DNA from 3 places in the Streptomyces sp. NPDC058157 genome. Region 1 is predicted to be linked to each of the others. Evidence: riboswitches for the same ligand, from Rfam matches in the RefSeq annotation. Region 1 holds a riboswitch; each other region holds the start of a gene.
The links. A riboswitch is a leader RNA that binds a small molecule or an ion and turns the genes downstream of it on or off. The one in region 1 is predicted to bind thiamine pyrophosphate.
Positions count from the first base shown of each region.

Region 2: it holds a riboswitch for thiamine pyrophosphate, as region 1 does, so the genes downstream of both, thiC (phosphomethylpyrimidine synthase ThiC) here and thiO (glycine oxidase ThiO) in region 1, are expected to answer to the same signal.
Region 3: it holds a riboswitch for thiamine pyrophosphate, as region 1 does, so the genes downstream of both, ACFVXK_RS07965 (thiamine ABC transporter substrate binding subunit) here and thiO (glycine oxidase ThiO) in region 1, are expected to answer to the same signal.

Region 1 covers NZ_JBHVUQ010000123.1:15,364-22,173, reverse strand. Annotated here, with positions in the region: gene ACFVXK_RS26390 (thiazole synthase) at 1-295, opposite strand, end outside; gene thiS (sulfur carrier protein ThiS) at 301-501, opposite strand; gene thiO (glycine oxidase ThiO) at 498-1,778, opposite strand; TPP riboswitch at 1,776-1,888, opposite strand; gene ACFVXK_RS26375 (NAD(P)/FAD-dependent oxidoreductase) at 1,990-3,222, shown strand; gene ACFVXK_RS26370 (Rv2175c family DNA-binding protein) at 3,353-3,718, shown strand; gene thiE (thiamine phosphate synthase) at 3,796-4,434, shown strand; gene metF (methylenetetrahydrofolate reductase [NAD(P)H]) at 4,573-5,487, shown strand; gene ACFVXK_RS26355 (hypothetical protein) at 5,540-6,439, shown strand; gene ACFVXK_RS26350 (phytoene desaturase family protein) at 6,505-6,810, opposite strand, start outside.
Region 2 covers NZ_JBHVUQ010000002.1:60,770-67,579, forward strand. Annotated here, with positions in the region: gene ACFVXK_RS01020 (glycosyltransferase) at 1,194-2,342, shown strand; gene thiC (phosphomethylpyrimidine synthase ThiC) at 2,418-4,205, opposite strand; TPP riboswitch at 4,200-4,344, opposite strand; gene ACFVXK_RS01030 (YibE/F family protein) at 4,384-5,829, shown strand; gene ACFVXK_RS01035 (SsgA family sporulation/cell division regulator) at 5,862-6,314, opposite strand; gene ACFVXK_RS01040 (IclR family transcriptional regulator) at 6,412-6,810, opposite strand, start outside.
Region 3 covers NZ_JBHVUQ010000021.1:23,276-30,085, reverse strand. Annotated here, with positions in the region: gene ACFVXK_RS07980 (cytochrome P450) at 1-196, shown strand, start outside; gene ACFVXK_RS07975 (ABC transporter ATP-binding protein) at 244-1,266, opposite strand; gene ACFVXK_RS07970 (ABC transporter permease) at 1,266-2,963, opposite strand; gene ACFVXK_RS07965 (thiamine ABC transporter substrate binding subunit) at 2,939-4,039, opposite strand; TPP riboswitch at 4,129-4,255, opposite strand; gene rlmN (23S rRNA (adenine(2503)-C(2))-methyltransferase RlmN) at 4,276-5,391, opposite strand; gene ACFVXK_RS07955 (phosphatidate cytidylyltransferase) at 5,527-6,600, opposite strand; gene frr (ribosome recycling factor) at 6,600-6,810, opposite strand, start outside.

The sequences.
Region 1 (6,810 bases):
GCTTGATCCAGTCCGTGCCCAGTGCCTCGCGCGCCAGCCGGGCCGTCAGGACGGCCTCGCCGGCGGTGAAGCAGCCCGCGGTGTTCGGCAGGACCGCGATGCCCAGCCTGGACAGCACGGACAGGACCGAGCCCTGCACCGTCGGGTCCAGGCGGCGCATCGCCACGGTGGTCAGCTCGGTGCCGGAGGCGACCAGGGCGCGTTCCAGGATCTCCAGGCTCGGGGCGCCGCCCGTGCCCATGATCAGGCGGGAGGAGAAGGTCCGGCCGCCCAGGGTGAACAGGTCGTCGGCCATGGTGCTCAGCCTCCCTGGACCGCGGTGAGGACCTCGACCCGGTCGCCGTCGCCGACCGGGGTCAGGGGCCACTGGCCGCGCGGGACGACCGTCTCGTTGAGGGCGGCGGCCACGCCGGAGGGGGCCGCGGTGAGGGTGGCGACCACCGTGTCGAGGGTGGTGCCGGCCGCGACCTCGCGCGGCTCGCCGTTGACGGAGATGGTCATGCGTACGACTCCTGACGTGCGGGGGAGAAGCGGCGGGGGGAGAAGGGGCGGGCGATCTCCGGCACGGCGCCGGTGGTCAGCAGCTCCGCCATCACGTCGCCGGTGAGCGGGGTCAGCAGCACCCCGTTGCGGTAGTGGCCGGTGGACAGGTGCAGTCCGGGCAGGTCGGTCGGGCCGAGCAGCGGCGCGTTGTCGGGGGAGCACGGGCGCAGCCCGGCCCGGGTCTCGACGAGCGGCAGCTCGGTGATGCCGGGGACCAGCTCGTGGGCGTCGCGCAGCAGCTCGTAGACCCCGCCGGCGGTGACGGTGGTGTCCCAGCCGAGTTCCTCGCTGGTGGCGCCGACGACGAGTTCGCCGTTCTCGCGCGGGACCAGGTAGACGTGACTGCCGCGCACCACGGCCCGTACCGTCCGCGACAGGAACGGTGCGTAGGCGGGCGGTACGGCCAGCCGCAGCACCTGTCCCTTGACCGGCCGTACGGGCGGCAGCACCTGCTCCGGTACGCCTTCGAGCCGGCCGCTGAGCGAGCCGGCGGCCAGGACGACCTGGTCGGCGAGGAGCTCGGTGCCGTCGTCGAGGAGCGCCCCGCGGGCCCGGTCGGCGGTGACGAGGAGCCGGCGGGCGCTGGTGCGGTGGATGTGGACCCCGGCCCGTTCGCAGGCGGTGAGCAGGGCGGCGGCGAGGCGGCGCGGGTCGACCTGGTGGTCGCCGTCGACGCGCAGCCCGCCGCGTACCCCGGGGGCGAGCATGGGCTCCAGGCGGCGGCACTCGCGGCCGGTGAGCCACTCGGACTCCAGGCCGCAGCGCCGCTGGAGGGCGTGCAGTTCCCGCAGGTGGAGGCGGTCGTCGGCGTCGAGGGCGACGGCGAGGGTGCCGCAGGCGCGGTAGCCGAGGTCCATGCCGCCGCTGGCTTCGGCGAGCTCGGCGGCGAACGCGGGGTAGCGGGCGGCGGAGGCGAGGTTGAGCCCCAGCAGGGTCTCCTCGCCGTAGTGCAGCTCGGTGACGGCGGCGAGCATGCCGGCGGCGACCCGGGCGGCGCCGCCCCCGGGGTCGGGGTCGGCGAGCGCGGTGCGCAGCCCGTGCCGGGCCGCCCGCCAGGCGGTGACCAGGCCGATGATCCCGCCACCGATGACGAGGACGTCGTGGCCCCGTTGCTCGGACCGCTGCCCGGAACGTTGCCCGGACCGCTGCCCGGACCGTTGCCCGGACCGCTGCCCGGACCGCGGCCCGGACCGTTGCCCGGACCGGTCGTCGGATCCCTTGTCGGATGCGTGCATGGGCGTCCAGCCCCTCCCTTCGCCGGCATGACCCGGATCAGGTTCGTACGGTCGGAGGCCGGCCAGCCTCCCTCTCAGCCCGGTGCGCCCGGACTCCCGCGATAGGTACGGTGGCCAGACTAACCCCGGGGCCGGTGGCGGGTAAGGCTGCCTCCCCGCGGTGGACGCCCCCCGCTTTCCTGACGGGTCGTCAGGTGGCTAGGCTGGTCGTGTGATCGAGCAGACGCAGCAGCAGACGGAAAAGACCGGGCCCGGTGTCGTGATCGTCGGCGCCGGGATGGCCGGCGTGCAGACCGCGGTGGCCCTGCGGGAACAGGGCTGGACCGGCCCCGTGACCCTGCTGGGCGCCGAGCCCCACCAGCCCTACGACCGGCCCCCGCTCTCCAAGGCGGTGCTGCTCGGCAAGGCCGAGGACTCCGCCTTCGACGTCGACTTCGAGGGCCTGCGCATCACCCTGCGCCTGGGGACCGAGGTCACCGGCCTGCGCGCCGCCGACCGCGAGCTGGACACCGAGGCCGGTCCCGTCCCGTACGAGGTCCTCGTCCTGGCCACCGGGGCCACCCCGCTGACCCTGCCCGGCACCGGCGGCGTCCCCGGCGTCCACCTGCTGCGCACCCTCGACGACGCCGCCCGGCTGCGCCCCGTGCTGGCCGCCGCCCCCGAGGTCGTCGTGGTCGGGGCCGGCTGGATCGGCGCCGAGTTCGCCACCGCCGCCCGCGAGGCGGGCTGCGCCGTCACCGTCGTCGAGGCGGCCGACCGGGTCCTGGCCGGGGCCCTGCCCGCCGAGGTCGCCGCCCCCATGGCCCGCTGGTACGCCGGGGCCGGGGCCACCCTGCTCACCGGGGCCCGGGTGGCCGGGATCGAAGAGGGCCGGGTGCTCCTCGCGGACGGCGGCGAGTTGCCCGCCGGGGCGGTCGTCGTCGGCATCGGCGCCCGCCCCGCCACCGACTGGCTCGCCGGCAGCGGCGTCGAGCGGGGCCCCGACGGCTCCGTCACCGCCGACGCCCACCTGCGCACCTCCCTGCCCGGGGTGTACGCCGTCGGCGACTGCTCCTCCTTCCCGTCGGCCCGCTACGGGACCCGGCTGCTGGTCCACCACTGGGACAACGCCCTCCAGGGCCCCCGCGCCGTCGCGGCGAACATCGTCGCCGGGGAGCCCGTCCAGGCCTACGACCCCGTGCCGTACTTCTGGTCGGAGCAGTTCGGCCGCTTCGTGCAGTACGCGGGCCACCACGGCGGCGCCGACACCCTGCTGTGGCGCGGCGACCCGGACGGCGAGAGCTGGTCGGTGTGCTGGCTGCGCGGGGACGCCCTCGTCGCCGTCCTGGCCGTGGGCCGTCCCCGGGACCTGGCCCAGGGGCGCAAGCTGATCGAGTCGGGCACCCCCGTCGACCCGGCCAAGGCGGCCGACCCGGGCGTCCCGCTGAAATCGGCCGTCGCCTGACGGACCGCCCCCGGCAGGGGCCCGTACCCGGACGCGGGCCCCGATCCGGACACATCGCCGCCCACCGGGCCGGACCCGGACGGACGGGGCCGGGTACCGACCGCCCCGCCGAGGTGGCAGGCTTGTGTCCGTGACCGAGATTGACGCAAAGATCGATGCCCTCGTCCCCTCCTGGCTGTACCTCCCCGACATCGCGGAGATGCTCGACATCGAGGTGACCCGGGTCCGCCAGATGGTCAAGGAAGGGCAGCTGATCGCCGTACGCCGGGGCGAGAACCGCGCCCTGCAGGTTCCGGCCCAGTTCATCGACGGCGACAAGGTCGTCAAGGGACTCGTCGGCCTGCTGACCGTACTGCGCGACGACCGCTTCTCCGACGAGGAGATGCTGGAGTGGCTCTTTACCGAGGACTCCTCCCTGCCCGGCACCCCCGTGCAGGCGCTGCGCGAGAACCGCGGCACGGAGGTGAAGCGCCGCGCCCAGGCGCTCGCCCTCTGAGCGGCTGATCCACGGACGCGGGCGGGCCGGGTAACCTCGGCCCGCCCGCATTCCCATCATCACCAGGGGGTACTCCCATGCAGCAGCTGTCCGACGCCCGGCTCTACCTGTGCACGGACGCCCGCAAGCGGCAGGGGGACCTCCCCGAGTTCCTCGACGCCGTCCTGGCCGGCGGCGTCGACATCGTCCAGCTCCGCGACAAGGGCATGGAGGCCGGAGAGGAACTCGAACACCTCCAGGTCTTCGCCGAGGCCGCCCGCCGCCACGGCAAGCTCCTCGCGGTCAACGACCGCGCCGACGTCGCGCACGCCATCGGCTCCGACGTCCTGCACCTCGGCCAGGGCGACATCCCCGTCCCCGCCGCCCGCGCCATCCTCGGCCGGGAGGTCCTGATCGGCCGCTCCTGCCACTCCGAGTCCGAGGTCGACGCCGCCGTCGCCGAACCGGGCGTGGACTACTTCTGCACGGGCCCCTGCTGGCCCACCCCCACCAAGCCCGGCCGCCACGCCCCGGGCCTCGGCCTCGTGCGCCACGCGGCCTCCCTGGAGCAGGACCGCCCCTGGTTCGCCATCGGGGGCATCGACGCCGGGAACCTGGACGAGGTCCTCGACGCCGGGGCCACCCGTGTCGTGGTCGTCCGCGCGATCACCGAGGCCACCGACCCCGGCGCCGCCGCCGCCGACCTGGCCAAGCGGGTCCGCGCCCGGCTGGGCTGACGGATCCCGCGCGGCCGGCCTCGTCACGCACTCGCGTGCGGCTCGTGCCGCGCTCGGGCGGGCGCCCCGGTGTCCAAAAATCTGTCCAATGGATGGACAGCGCTTCGGCGTCCGGCGGGGCGCGTCTAACCTGCCGGTATGGCCCTTGGTACCGCTTCCACCTGGTCGGACCGTGCACACACGGTCCGCGACCTCCTCGCGTCCGGAGCCTCGTATTCCTTCGAGTTCTGGGCCCCCCGGACCGAGAAGGGTGAGCGCAACCTCTGGAACGCGCTCCGCCGGATCGAGGCGGTCGCCCCGAGCTTCGTCTCCGTCACGTACGGGGCCGGCGGCTCCACCCGGGGCGGCACCGTCCGCGCCACCCAGCAGATCGCCGCCGACACCACGCTGACCCCCGTCGCGCACCTCACCGCGGTGGACCACTCCATCGCCGAGCTGCGCCACGTGATCGGCCAGTTCGCCGACGCCGGCATCCGCAACATGCTCGCCCTGCGCGGCGACCCGCCGGGCGACCCCATGGGCACCTGGGTCAAGCACCCCGAGGGCGTCGACTACGCGGCCGACCTCGTGCGCCTGCTCAAGGAGTCCGGTGACTTCTGCGTCGGCGTCGCGGCCTTCCCCGAGATGCACCCCCGCTCGGACAACTGGGATTCGGACATCCGGCACTTCGTGGACAAGTGCCGCGCCGGGGCGGACTACGCCATCACCCAGATGTTCTTCGATCCCGAGCATTATCTGCAGCTGCGCGACAGGGTCCAGAAAGCGGGCTGCGAGACCCCGATCATCCCCGAAGTCATGCCTGTTGTGGGCATCAAGCAGCTCGACCGGCTGCCCCAGCTGAGCAACGCGGTCTTCCCTGACGCCGTGAAAGACCGCATGCACGCCGTCAAGGACGATCCGGCCGCTGTACGCTCCATTGGCATCGAGTTCGCCACGGAGTTCTGCGCGCGGCTGCTGTCCGAAGGTGTTCCGGGACTGCACTTCATCACGCTGAACAATTCCACGGCGACTCTCGAAATCTACGAGAACCTGGGCCTGCACCAGCGGGCCTGATCGGCCGTCTCCCGTCTCCCGCGCGGTACGGCCGTACCGAGAGGGGCCTTGCATGGGAATGACGGTCCTCTACATCGCGTTCGCTTTCGTCGCGTTGTGGCTGCTTGCCGAGGTCCTGATGCAGTACAAGGCCCGGCTGCGCTGGCGCCTGCTCGCCTTCGCCGGGTTCCTCGGCGTCGTCGCCGGGGTCATACTGCCGTCGGTGCTCGTCATCGCCGCCGGCGCGGCGGCCTTCGCCGTCGGCCAGACCCTGGTGACGCTCTCCTTCCGCAAGGGCTTCGTCGCCGGCTGGGCCCTGCGCAAGGGCAAGGACGGCGGCCCCGCACGCCAGGAGCCGCAGAGCAGACGCCGCCGCTCCGGGCGCGGCGCACAGCGCCCGGAGCCCGCGCTGGAGGTGACCGGGCTGGAGTACGGCTCCCCGGACCCGGCCGCCCCGCGCGCCGACGCCCACGACGACGCCGACGACCGGGACGAGCGCAACGTCTTCACCCCGCAGCCGGTGCCCGAGGAGACCGGCTCGTACGGGATACAGAGCTTCGCCCCCCAGCAGCAGGACCCCACCACCGCCTTCGCCTCCCCGTTCGCCGCGGACGGGCAGGGCGGCGGCCAGCACGGCGCCTACTACGACCCCGGCCAGGGCCAGGGGGGCTACGACTACACCGGCGGGTACCCGGCGGGCGACCAGCAGGTCTACGCCGCCTACTCCGACCCGTACATCGGCACCGGCGGGGCGGTCTCCCCGGGCCAGCCGTACGACTACCCGCACTACGACCCCGCGCAGCAGCAGTACTCCATGGACACCCCGCCCGGCGGGGTGTGGGTCCCGCAGCAGCGTGCCACCGACGCGGCCCCGCAGCCCTACCCGGAACAGGACCCGCAGCAGCCGCAGCAGCAGCCGCAGCAGGGGTACCCGTACCAGGGCAACGGCGAGTACGGGCAGTACCGCCACTGAGGTGGACGAGGGGAGGGCCCGGCTCGCACGAGCCGGGCCCTCCCCTTTGCCGGCGCCCCCGGGGCTCACTGCGAGCCGCGGAACTCCGCCCCCTCGACGATCAGGCCCGCCACCAGGGCCCCCGTCATCCCCGCGTGCGCGAGCCCGCCCCCGGGGTGCGCCCAGCCCCCCGCGAGGTACAGCCCGGGCAGCCCCGTGGCGTTGGCCGGGTACAGCAGGCGTCCGCCGTCGCCGGGCAGGGCCGGGGCGGGTACCGAACCGCCGACGGCGCCCGTGGCCCTCTCCGCGTGCTCCGGGGTGCGCACCTCCTGCCACAGCAGCCGCTTGCGCAGGTCGGGGACGGCCCGTGCGGCGAGGTCCAGCAGCTTCTC
Region 2 (6,810 bases), on a different contig from region 1:
GTGGCACCGGTGGCGCCGGTCGCACCGGTCGCACCGGTCGCGCCCGTAGCGCCCGTAGCGCCCGTTGGCCCAGTAGGTCCGGTGGGGCCCGTAGCGCCGGTGGCCCCCGTCGCACCGGTCGCACCTGTGGCGCCGGTCGCACCCGTCGCGCCAGTCGCACCGGTCGCGCCCGTAGGCCCTGTAGGTCCGGTGGGGCCCGTAGCGCCGGTGGCCCCCGTCGCACCCGTGGCCCCCGTCGCACCTGTGGGGCCGGTGGGCCCGGAAGTCCCAGTAGAACCCGTCGCACCCGTCGCGCCCGTCGCGCCCGTCGCGCCCGTCGCGCCCGTCGCGCCAGTGGCACCCGTGGGCCCGGAAGGCCCGGTAGAACCCGTGGCGCCGGTCGCACCAGTCGCGCCGGTCGCCCCGGTCGCGCCCGTGGCGCCGCTCGCACCGGTCGCGCCCGTGGCACCCGTCGCACCTGTGGCACCCGTCGCGCCCGTGGCACCGGTCGCCCCGGTCGCACCCGTGGCACCCGTCGCGCCCGTGGGACCCGTAGCGCCCGTGGGACCGGTCGGGCCGGTCGGGCCCGTGTCGCCCTTCGGGCCCCGGGGGCCGCGCGGGCCCCGGGGGCCTCGGCACTTGTCGTCGTCCCGGTCGCCGCCGTTGCGGGAAGCGGTGGCCGACCGGCCCTCCGGGCGGCCCTCGTCGTCGCCGTGGTGGTTCGGCTTCTCCTTGCAGTGGTCCTCGCCGCCACCGCCGCCCGCCGCCTGGCGGACCGTGGCCACCGCCGGACCGGCCTGCCGCGTCATGGCGGCCGCCGGGCTGACGACACCGGCCAGGACGAGGGAGAGCGAGGCCAGGGCCCCTCCCGCCAGCCAGGCCCGGCTCCTTGGCAGGGGACCGAGAAGCACGGCCTTGGCCCGGTGCTCACGACTCATAGAGCGCTCCTTCAGCAGAGTGACTCGCACCCGAGCCGTCCGTCGGCTCCGGTCGCGGGTCGAGCCTCCCTCCGGGGGCGCTGATCTCCACGTGACGCCCCCGACGCCACCCCTGCTGTCAGCGCCTCGGCTGAGCTAATGCCGCCAATCGGGCCAACTGGGACTTTCCCGGCGCGCCACCCTCCGACACCGCGGCCCCGCTCCCTAAAGTCCCCGACGATCCAGCCGACCCGGCCGGCCGCGAGACCGTACGGCCCACACCAGCGGACGGGACCCATGAGACCAAAAGTCTGCCTGAACATGATCGTCAAGGACGAAGCCCCCACCATCCGGAAGTGCCTCGATTCGGTACGCCCACTGATCGACACCTGGGTGATCGTGGACACCGGCTCGACCGACGGTACCCAGGACGTCATCCGGGACTGCTTCGGAGACCTCCCGGGCGCCCTCTACGAACGCCCCTGGAAGGGGTTCGACGGCAGCCGCACCGAGGCCATCGAACTCGCCCGCGACCGTGCCGACTACCTGCTGTTCATCGACGCCGACGACACGATGGAGACGGAGCCCGGGTTCCGGATGCCCGAGCTGACCCTCGACGCGTACCGGATCGCCCTGCACGACGGCCCGATCGTCCACTACCGGGCGGCACTCGTCTCCACCCGGCGGCCCTGGCGATACGTCGGCGTGCTCCACGAGTACATCGACTGCGGCGGCGAGTACAGCCTCGGAACGCTCGGGGGCGCCCACATCCTCAGCATCGGCGGAGGCGCCCGGCTCCGCGAGGGCGGCCAGCGGCAGAAGTACCTGCGCGACGCCGCGGTGCTCGAACAGGGGCTGGTCAAAGAGCCCGAGAACGCCCGCTACATGTTCTACCTCGGACAGAGCTGGCGCGACGCGGGCGAGCCGGAGAAGTCCCTCTCCGCCTACGACCGCCGGGCGGCCATGGTCGGCTTCTACGAGGAGACCTACCTCGCGCGGGTCTACGCCGCACGAGCTGCCGCTAGCCTGGGCCGGCCCGCTGCCGAGGTGATGGACCGCTACCTGCGGGCATTCGAGAGCCGCCCCTCGCGCGCCGAGGCGATCGGGGACCTCGCCGGCCTCTGCCGCGTGGAGGAGCGGTGGCCGCTGGCCTACATGTTCGCCAAGCAGGCCGAACGGATCCCCTACCCGAAGGACGTCCTGTTCGTGGAGTACGCCTGGCACGAATGGCGCGCCCTCGACGAACTCGCCATCGCCGCCTACTGGGTCGGCGAGTACCAGGAGTCCCTGGAGTGCTGCGAGCGTCTGCTGAGCGAGGGCAAGCTGCCCGACGAGCACCGCGAGCGCGTCTCCGGAAACCTGGACTTCGCCCGGAAGAAGCTGGGCCCGGCAGTGTTTCACGTGAAACCAACCGTTTCACGTGAAACATCACCGGCATCGGCCTGACCCACGACCCGCCCGATCAGCGGGCGCGTCCCGCGACTCCCCCCATGATGTCGCGGGACGGCCCGTCCGGCCGGGTCAGTCCGCCAGCGGCAGGTAGACGCGGTTGCCCGAGGCGGCGAATTCGGCGGACTTCTCCGCCATGCCGGCCTCGATCTCCTCGGCCTTCAGGTCACCGCCGTGCTCACGACGGATGTCCTGCGAGATCTTCATCGAGCAGAACTTCGGACCGCACATGGAGCAGAAGTGCGCGGTCTTGGCCGGCTCGGCCGGGAGGGTCTCGTCGTGGAACTCACGGGCCGTGTCCGGGTCGAGGGCCAGGTTGAACTGGTCCTCCCAGCGGAACTCGAACCGCGCGTCCGAGAGGGCGTCGTCCCACTCCTGGGCACCGGGGTGGCCCTTGGCCAGGTCCGCCGCGTGCGCCGCGATCTTGTACGTGATGACGCCGGTCTTCACGTCGTCACGGTTGGGCAGGCCCAGGTGCTCCTTGGGCGTCACGTAGCAGAGCATCGCGGTGCCCCACCAGGCGATCATCGCGGCACCGATGCCGGAGGTGATGTGGTCGTACGCGGGCGCGACGTCCGTGGTGAGCGGGCCGAGCGTGTAGAACGGCGCCTCCTCGCAGATCTCCTGCTGGAGGTCGATGTTCTCCTTGATCTTGTGCATCGGGACGTGGCCCGGGCCCTCGATCATCGTCTGGACGTTGTGGCGCTTGGCGATCGTGTTGAGCTCGCCCAGCGTCTTCAGCTCCGCGAACTGGGCCGCGTCGTTGGCGTCCGCGATGGAGCCGGGGCGCAGGCCGTCGCCCAGCGAGTACGTGACGTCGTACGTCGCGAGGATCTCGCAGAGCTCCTCGAAGTTCGTGTAGAGGAAGTTCTCCTTGTGGTGCGCCAGGCACCAGGCGGCCATGATCGAGCCGCCGCGCGAGACGATGCCGGTCTTGCGGCGGGCCGTCAGCGGCACGTACGGCAGCAGCACGCCGGCGTGGACCGTCATGTAGTCGACGCCCTGCTCGGCCTGCTCGATGACCGTGTCCTTGTAGATCTCCCAGGTGAGGTCCTCGGCCCGGCCGTCGACCTTCTCCAGCGCCTGGTAGAGCGGCACGGTGCCGATCGGGACGGGGGAGTTGCGCAGGACCCACTCGCGGGTGGTGTGGATGTTGCGGCCGGTCGAGAGGTCCATGACCGTGTCCGCGCCCCACTTGGTGGCCCAGGTCATCTTGTCGACCTCCTCCTCGATGGAGGAGGTGACGGCCGAGTTGCCGATGTTGGCGTTGACCTTCACCAGGAACCGCTTGCCGATGATCATCGGCTCGATCTCCGGGTGGTTCACGTTGGCCGGGAGCACCGCACGACCTGCGGCGATCTCCTCGCGCACGACCTCCGGGGAGACGTTCTCGCGGATCGCGACGTACTCCATCTCCGGGGTGATCTCGCCCCGCCGGGCGTACGCGAGCTGCGTGACGGCCTGGCCGCCGCGGCCGCGGCGCGGCAGGCGCGGGCGGCCGGGGAAGACCGCGTCGAGGTTCTTGAGGCCCCCGCGAGGCGAGGTGTGCTTGATCCCGTCGTCCTCGGGGCGCACGGGCCGGCCCGCGTACTCCTCGGTGTCACCGCGCCCGATGATCCAGTTCTCGCGCAGCGGCGGCAGGCCCCGGCGGACGTCCGTCTCGATCTGCGGATCGGTGTACGGACCGGACGTGTCGTAGAGCGTGACGTCCTTGCCGTTGGTGAGGTGGACCTGGCGGACCGGCACCCGGATGTCGGGGCGGGAACCCGCCAGGTATCCCTTGTGCCAGCCGGGCTGGCGCTCGGTCTGGCCGTCGGCGTTCTCGCCGGCGGCAGGCGTGCGTGCGTCCTGAATGGTCATGAGACCTGATCTCCCTACGCCGGCATTACCCGGTAACAGGTTCGGCGGTCGACGCAGCCTCCTCCCGTACGCAATCTGCTGCGCGTACGGTGATCAGCGCCCTCTCAGCCCGGTGCTCCGAGCTCCCGCGTTGTGCAAAGTAGCCCCCACGCTAGCGTCATCTGTGGCGTGCTGAACAGTGGGCCCCCTCATCTCTTGCGATGATCGGCCGGTGACGACCTCGCCACCGCCCCCCACCGAGCCCACAGAGCCCCCTGACCACTCCGGTCACGAGCACGCGTCCCACGGGCACGCGGCCGGGGGCCCACCCGGGCATGCGCACGGCCACGGACATTCCCACGGGCACGGTCACGGCCCCGCCGCCCCGGTGTCCAAGCACCTGCGCCGGGTGATCTCCGCCGTACTGATCCCCTTCGCCGCCGCCGTCTTCGTCGGTCTGGTGGTCCTGTGGCCCGGCGGAGCCCCCGCCCACGAGCGCACCGGGGTGGGCTTCGACCGCCAGACGCAGCAGGGCAAGGTGGTCGCGCTCGCCGGCATCGACTGCAAGTCGGTGAACGCCGCGCAGGTCCCCGCTTCCGGCAACCCCACCGCCCCCGGAGGCGCGGCGCAGGCGGCGCCGGGCGGTGCGTGCAAGCGGGCGACCGTCGAGGTGGGCACCGGGCCGGACAAGGGCCGCGTCTTCTTCGAGATCGTCCAGCCCGGCGCGCCGCGGCAGTTGGCGAAGGGCCAGGAGGTGGTGGTCGCCTATGCACCGGATGCGCCGCGCGAGCTCCAGTACTCCGTGATCGACCTGAACCGGAAGTTCCCGATGGCCCTGCTCGCGGGCATCTTCGCGGTCGCGGTGGTGGTCGTCGGCCGGATGCGCGGGCTGTTCGCGCTCATCGCGCTCGTGGTCAGCTTCGGGGTGCTGACCCTGTTCATCCTCCCGGCGATCCTCCAGGGCTCGAACCCCTTGGTCGTCGCGGTCGTCGGGGCCAGCGCGATCATGCTGATCGCCCTCTACATGTGCCACGGCCTGACCGCCCGCACCTCGGTCGCCGTCCTCGGCACGCTGGTCTCGCTGCTGCTGATCGGCCTGCTGGGCTCGCTGTTCATCGACTGGGCGTTCCTGAGCGGGAACACGGACGACAACACCGGGCTGATCCACGGGCTCTACCCGGACATCGACATGAGCGGCTTGCTGCTCGCAGGCGTGATCATCGGATCGCTCGGCGTCCTCGACGACGTGACGGTCACCCAGACCTCGGCCGTCTGGGAACTCCACCAGGCGGACCCGAAGATGGGCCCGCGCGCCCTGTACCGGGCGGCCATCCGGATCGGGCGCGACCACATCGCGTCCGTGGTCAACACGCTCGTACTGGCCTACGCGGGTGCGGCGTTGCCCCTGCTGCTGCTGTTCTCCATCGCGAACAGCAGCATGGGAACCGTGGCCAACAGCGAGCTGGTGGCGGAGGAGATCGTACGCACCCTGGTGGGTTCGATCGGGCTCGTCGCCTCCGTCCCCGTGACCACGGCGCTGGCCGCGCTCGTGGTGTCCGCGGACCGGCCCGGCCCCGCCGCGGCCGCTCCCGTACCGGGCGCGCCGCCGGCCCGCGGAGGCCGGGGGCGGCGGCGCAAGCGCTGAGGGCCGGCGAGCGGACCCCGCGGGCGGGTACTTCAGCCCGCGTTCTGTTCGTTCTGCTGCTGCGCCTCGGCGAGGATCCTGCCGAGCTCCTCGTCGAGGGTCTCCTCGAAGTCGCCGAGGCTGCGCTCCTGACCGAGGGGAACGATCCGGTCGGTCCGGTCGAGGAAGGCCACGAGCGGAGCCGCGCCGGCCCGGAACAGGGCCCGGTCGCCGCCCACCTGGAGGCGGATGTGGACGTCCGAGAGCTCGCCCGGTTCGGTGGGGGCGATGTGCACGTCGCCGTCACCGCACGGCCTGTTGATCCCGTCGAGTAGCAGCTCCCGGCCGAACGCCCAGGTCACGGGGGCGTCTCCGGGAAGGTGGAAGGTCAGGCGTACGGCGTAGGGGTCCTTGGCGTCGTACCGGAGTTCCACCGGGATCCGGAACGCGAGCTCCTCGGAAACGAGGAAGCTCATCATGACCTCTGCCTGTACCGACTCGCGCATTGCCTACCCCGCTGTAGTGGAAGTGGCCAGGAATGAACCCCCAGGGCCCTCTTGACAAGGGTGGTGGAAGCGCAAGCAGATCACAAGGAGTGAGTTTTCAGATACTGATAGAGAAGGAGAGGGTGCTCAACAGCGCGCCTACTTCACTCCGTAGTCGATCGACTACATAGAGCAAGCGGGATTCCTGGTGCACAGGTAGAGAAATGGCCATGGTCGCGGCAGCGTCGCCGGCCGTGATCGGGATGGCCGCGCACACGGTGCCCAGGGCGTACTCCTGACGCTCGGTCACCGGCTGCATCCGCTCCAGGGAGCCGATCCGCTCCTCCAGCGTGCGCATGTCCCGCACGGTGTACGGCGTGATGCCCTCGACCGGGTGACGGTCGTAGTAGTCCCTGCGCGTCTTCTCGTCCAACTGCCCCAGCAGGCACTGCCCGATGGCGTGCGCGTGCGCGGTGGCGCGGAAGTCGGCCCATTCCTCGCAGGCCGGGTTCGCCGG
Region 3 (6,810 bases), on a different contig from region 1:
GGGCCTGGGCAGCGGCATCCACAGCTGCTTCGGGGCACCGCTGGCCCGGCTGGAGGCGGCACTGGCCCTGCGCGAGCTGGCCCGCAGGCTGGAGAACCCGCGGCTGCTGGAGGACCCGCCGCCCTACCGGCAGAACGCGGTCCTGCGCGGCCCGCGCCACCTGCCGATCGCCGTCGACGGCATCCGGGCGGCCTGACCCCGGCCTCCCGGCGGCCCGGCCCGGCCCGGCCCGGAAGCAGCGGCTCAGGCCGCCGGGAGGACGACCACCTCGGAGGGCGTGAAGGCCACCGCGATCCGGTCCCCCACGGCCGGCGCGGCGGCCAGATCGCACTCCGCCTCCAGCACGGGCCCCTGCGCGGGCCGCAGCAGCAGGGCCACGTGCGTCCCGCGGAAGGTACGGGACTCCACCACGCAGTCCAGCCCGGCCGCGCACGGCACCACCCCGGCCGGCCGCACCAGCAGCCGCTGCTCACCCTGGGCGGAGCCCTCCGGCACGGGGACCTTCCCCCACGGGGTGGCGGCCGCGCCCCCGCTGACGGTGGCCGGGACCACGTTCTCGAAGCCGAGGAACCGGGCCACGAACTCCGACGCCGGCCGCTGCCACACCTCCAGCGGGGTCCCCGCCTGAGCGATCCGCCCGTCCCGCATCACCACCACCCGGTCGGCCAGCGCGAAGGCCTCGCCCTGGTCGTGGGTGACCGCCAGCACGGTGGTGCCCAGCCGCGAGAACAGCCCCTGGAGCTCGACCACCAGCCGCTCGCGCAGCCCCCGGTCCAGCTGGCCGAGCGGCTCGTCCAGCATCAGCAGCCGGGGCGAGGGGGCCAGCGCCCGGGCCAGGGCGACCCGCTGCTGCTCACCGCCCGACAGCGAGGCCACGGCCCGGCCCTGGGCCCCGGGGAGCCCGACCAGGTCCAGGAGCCGGGCGACCCGCTCCGCGTACTCCGCCTTCGCGGAGCCCCGGACGCGCAGGCCGAAGGCCACGTTCCCGCCGACGTCCCGGTGCGGGAACAGCTGGTGGTCCTGGAACATCAGGCCCACCCCGCGCCGGTGCACGGGCACCCCGGCCTGGTCGGCGCCGCCGAGCAGCACCCGCCCGGCGGAGGGCGGCTGGAGCCCGGCCACCACCCGCAGCAGGGTGGACTTGCCGCTGCCGCTCGGCCCCAGCACGCAGACGGTCTCGTGCTCGGCGACCTCCAGGTCCACCGCGTCCACGACCGCCCGGTCGCCGAAGCGCACCGTCACCCCTTCGAGCCGGAGCAGGGTCATCAGAACTCTCCCGAGGTCTTGTCGGGTCGCAGTCGCTCCAGCACCAGCAGGGACACCGCGCACACCAGCATCAGAATCGTGCTCAGGGCCATCGCCTGCCCGTAGTTCATCTCACCGGCCCGCCCCAGCAGCCGGGCTACGGCCACCGGCAGCGTCGGGTGGTCCGGCCGGGCGATGAACACCGTCGCCCCGAACTCGCCCAGCGAGACCGCGAAGGCGAAGCCCGCCGCGATCAGCACCGCCCGCCGCACCAGAGGCAGGTCCACCTCCCGCCACACCCGCAGGGGCGACGCCCCCAGCACGGCCGCGGCCTCCCGCAGCCGCCCGTCGACGGCCCGCAGCACCGGCAGCATCGTCCGCACCACGAACGGCACGCCGACCAGCGCCTGGGCCAGCGGCACCAGGATCCAGGAGGTCCGCAGGTCCAGCGGCGGCCGGTCCAGGGTGATCAGGAACCCGAAGCCCACCGTCACGGCGGACACCCCCAGCGGCAGCATCAGCAGCGCGTCGAAGCCCCGCACGAAACGGCCCGCCCGCCGGGCCAGCGCCGCCGCCGCGAGCCCGCCGACCGCCAGGGCGATCCCGGTGGCGGCGAGCGCGTACTGGAGGGAGTTCCAGATGGCCTCCAGCGGCGGCACCAGAAACGTTCCGCCGCCCGCGCCGGCCTCCTGGAGCGCCCGGTAGAACCCGAACCCGTACCCGCCGGGCGCGTCCAGCGACCGCTCCACCAGCACCGCGAGCGGGGCCACGATCAGCAGCGCCACCGTCAGCAGCACCCCGGCCAGCAGCCCGCGCTGCGCCCAGCCGCGCGGCGGGTGCGCGGTCCGCGCGGGGTCGACCAGCCGCAGCGCGGTCTCCCGCCGGCGCACGGTCCAGGCGTGCACCCCGAGGATCACCCCGACGGCGGCGAACTGGACCAGCGTCAGCACCGCGGCCGTCGGCAGGTCCAGCAGCTGCGCCGTCTGCCGGTAGACCTCGACCTCCAGCGTGGCGTACGAGGGCCCGCCGAGGATCTGCACGACGCCGAAGGAGCTGAACGTGAACAGGAACACCATCAGCGCGGCCGCCGCCACCGCCGGGGCCAGCGCGGGCAGGGTCACCCGCCGCCAGGCCGCGAACCGCCCGGCGCCCAGCACCCGGGCGGCCTCCTCCTGACGCGGATCCAGCTGGGCCCACAGCCCGCCGACCGTGCGGACGACGACGGCGTAGTTGAAGAAGACGTGGGCGAGCAGGATCGCCCACACGGTGGTGTCCAGCCGGACGCCCCACACCTCGTCCAGCAGCCCGTTCCGGCCGACGAGGGCCAGGAAGGCCGTGCCGACGACCACGGTCGGCAGCACGAACGGGACGGTGACCAGGGCGCGCAGCAGCTGCTTGCCGGGGAAGGAGAAGCGCGCGAACACGTACGCGCCGGGCAGCGCGACGAGGAGGGTGAGCACCGTCGAGGCGAGCGCCTGCCAGGTGGTGAACCAGAGCACGCCGGCGATGTCCGGCTGGGCGAGGACCTCGCCGATCCGGCCGAACCGCCAGCCCTCCCCGGTCCTGAACCCGCGGCCGACGATGGCGGCGACGGGCCAGGCGAAGAACAGCCCGAAGAAGGCGAGCGGCACGGCCATCAGGGCCAGCCTGACGGCGGTCGCCCGCCCGCCCTCCTCCGGGGAGCCGTCGCGTACTACTTCACGACGATCGAGGACCATGCCTTGACCCACTGATCACGGTTCTTGGCGATGGCCTCGGGGGCCACGTTCTCCGGCTTCTCGACGACCACGCCGTGCTTGGTGAACACCTCCGGCAGCTTCGCGTCCTTGACCACCGGGTTCACGAACATCTGGAGCGGCATGTCCTCCTGGAACTTCTTGCCGATCAGGAAGTCGATCAGGGCCTTGCCGCCCTCCTCGTTCTTCGCGCCCTTCAGCAGGCCCGCGAACTCGACCTGGCGGAAGCAGGTGCCGGTGGCCACGCCCGTGGGGGCCTCGGCCGGCTGGGGCTCGCCGTAGAGGACCTCGACCGGCGGGCTGGAGGCGTAGGAGACGACCAGCGGGCGGTCGCCCTTGGCCTTCTTGCCGCCGGCGGAGCCGGAGAAGCGCTCGTTGTAGGCCTGCTCCCAGCCGTCGACGACCTCGACGCCGTTGGCCTTGAGCTTGCTCCAGTAGTCCTTCCAGCCGTCCTCGCCGTACTTGCCGACGGAGGCGAGGAGGAAGCCGAGGCCGGGCGAGGAGGTCGCGGCGTTCTCGGTGACCAGCAGGTTCTTGTACTCGGGCTTGACCAGGTCGTCCAGCGTCTGCGGCGGGGCGATCTTCTTGTCGGCGAAGTAGGCCTTGTCGTAGTTGACGCAGATGTCGCCGGAGTCGACCGGGGTGACGCGGTGCTGCTTGTCGAGGACGAACTCGGGCTTGACCTCCGCCAGGCCCTTGGCCTCGTACGGGGTGAAGATCCCGTTGTCGAGGGCGCGCGAGAGGAGCGTGTTGTCGACACCGAAGAAGACGTCGCCGCGCGGGGAGCCCTTGGTGAGGATCTCCTGGTTGAGGGCGGCGCCGGCGTCCCCGGACTTCAGGACCTTGACGGTGTAGCCGCTCTGCTGCTCGAACTCCTTGAGGACCGAGTCGGTCACGTTGAAGGAGTCGTGGGAGACCAGGGTGACGGTCTTGGACTTCGGCGAGCCGCTGGCGGCGGCCCCGCCCTCGTCCTTGCTGCCGCCGCCGCACGCGGTCAGCGTGGTGACGCCGAGGGCCGCGGCCAGCGCCGCGCCCGCGATCTTCTTGGTGGTGCTCACGGTTGATTCCTCCTGGGTGTGACCAGGAGAAGACGCGGCCCTGCCCGGGCGCTCCGGTGGAGCGGGGCGCCCGGGCAGGGCGCAACAGCTTGAGGTGGTGACCGAACTTCCTACCCAGAATGACCTGGGCGAGGTTCAGAGGGTCTGCGGCCACGGTGCTTGATCGAAAAACGTGTGCCGCACTCTCAGCGCTGTGGCGCTCCCCTGTCGGAATATGCAGATGTACGCGGGCCAGCCTACCGCTCGCTCGCGGCGAGCTGTCCGCACGCTCCGTCGATCTCCTGGCCCCGGGTGTCCCGTACGGTCACGGGCACGCCGTGGCGGGCGATCGCGTCGACGAAGGCCTTCTCGTCCTCGGGGCGCGAGGCGGTCCACTTCGAGCCGGGCGTCGGGTTCAGCGGGATCAGGTTGACGTGCACCCGCTTGCCCTTGAGCAGGCGGCCGAGGAGGTCGCCGCGCCAGGCCTGGTCGTTGATGTCGCGGATCAGGGCGTACTCGATGGAGATCCGGCGGCCGGACTTCTCGGCGTACTCCCAGGCCGCGTCGAGGACCTCGCGGACCTTCCAGCGGGTGTTCACGGGGACGAGGGTGTCGCGCAGCTCGTCGTCTGGGGCGTGCAGGGAGACGGCGAGGCGGCACTTGAAGCCCTCGTCGGCGAACCGCAGCATCGCCGGGACCAGGCCGACGGTGGAGACGGTGATACCGCGCTGCGACAGGCCCAGGCCGTCGGGCTCGGGGTCGGTGAGGCGGCGGATGGCGCCGACGACGCGGTTGTAGTTCGCGAGCGGCTCGCCCATGCCCATGAAGACGATGTTGGACAGACGGGCCGGGCCGCCGGGGACCTCGCCGTCGCGCAGGGCGCGCATGCCGTCGACGATCTGGTGCACGATCTCGGCGGTGGAGAGGTTGCGGTCCAGGCCGGCCTGGCCGGTGGCGCAGAACGGGCAGTTCATGCCGCAGCCGGCCTGCGAGGAGATGCACATGGTGACCCGGTCGGGGTAGCGCATCAGGACGGACTCCACGAGGGTGCCGTCGTGCAGCTTCCACAGGGTCTTGCGGGTGGTGTCGTCGTCGCAGCTGATGTGCCGGATGACGTTCATCAGCTCGGGGAGCAGCTCCTGCCGGAGCTTCTCGCGCGAGGCCGCGGGGATGTCCGTCCACTCCGCCGGGTCGTGGGCGTAGCGGGCGAAGTAGTGCTGGGAGAGCTGCTTGGCCCGGAACGGCTTCTCGCCGATCGCGGCGACCGCCTCGCGGCGCTCGGCCGGGGTGAGGTCGGCGAGGTGCCGGGGAGGCTTCTTGGCGCCGCGCGGGGCGACGAAGGTGAGCTCACCCGGAACGGGACGGGGGGCCATGCGGTACTCCTCGGTACGACGGGGTGGGGGTCACCCCGCGCGTGCAGGGCCGGTCCGCGGCGGCCGGGCCGCCTGACGGAAAGGGCGCGCCGTGCGAACACGGCGCGCCCTCCAGGATAACCCGGCCCGGACCCGTCAGCCGGTGCCGACGAAGGCCGCCAGCAGCAGCCAGACCACCGGGGCGGTCGGCAGGAGCGAGTCCAGCCGGTCCATGATGCCGCCGTGGCCCGGGAGGAGCGTGCCCATGTCCTTGATGCCCAGGTCACGCTTGATCATCGACTCGCCGAGGTCGCCCAGGGTGGCGCTGACCGCGACGGCCAGGCCCAGCAGCAGGCCCTGCCACCAGGAGCCGCCGTCGATGAGGAACTCCATGCACAGCGCGCCGGCCACCATCGCGAAGGCGACCGCGCCGAAGAGGCCCTCGCGGGTCTTCCCGGGGCTGATGCGGGGGGCGAGCTTGTGCTTGCCGAAGCGCCAGCCGACGGCGTAGGCCCCGGTGTCGCTGACGACGGTCAGCAGCAGGAAGGTCACCACCCGCTGCGGGCCGTCCTCGGCCGTGAGGAGCATCGCGACGAAGGTGGCCAGGAAGGGCACGTAGAACGCCGCGAAGACGCCCGCGGTGACGTCCTTGAGGTAGTCCTCGGGCGGTTCCGTCATCCGCCAGACGAGCACCGCCAGCGCGGTCAGGGCCATGGCGACCCAGGCGCCCTCGGCCCCCCGGACGTAGCCGGCGATGACCATCGCCGCGCCGCCGACCGCGAGCGGGACCAGCGGGGCCTTGATGCCCTTCTTCTCCTGGAGCCGGGAGGTGAGCTCCCACAGGCCGACGACGACGGCGACGACGATCACGCCGACGAAGACGGCCTTCACGATGAACAGCGAGGCGAAGATCACCGCGCCGAGGCCGACGCCGACCCCTATGGCGGCCCTCAGGTCCCGCCCCGCGCGCTTCTTCTGCGGGGGCGAGGCGTCCTGCGGTGCCTGCGGAGGCGGGGGCGGGGGGCTGGGCATGGGCTCCTGCAACGGCATCTCGGTACGGAGCGGGGGGCCGCCGGCGAAGGCGGCCCCCCGATCGCGTGCTTCCCGGTCGTCGAACGCACGGCCGGCGGCATCGGGCACGATGGGCATGGGCGCAGTCTGCGGGCCCACCAGCGCATCGTATGCGGGACCCGCCGGTACCGGCTCAGCGGCCCAGGGAGAGTCGTTCATCAGACCTCGAGGAGCTCGGCTTCCTTGTGCTTGAGCAGCTCGTCCACCTGCGCGACGTACTTCGCGGTGGTGTCGTCGAGCTCCTTCTCGGCGCGGCGCACCTCGTCCTCGCCGGCCTCCTTGTCCTTGACCAGCTTGTCGAGGGCGTCCTTGGCCTTGCGGCGCACGGAGCGGATGGAGACGCGGGAGTCCTCGGCCTTGGTCTTGGCG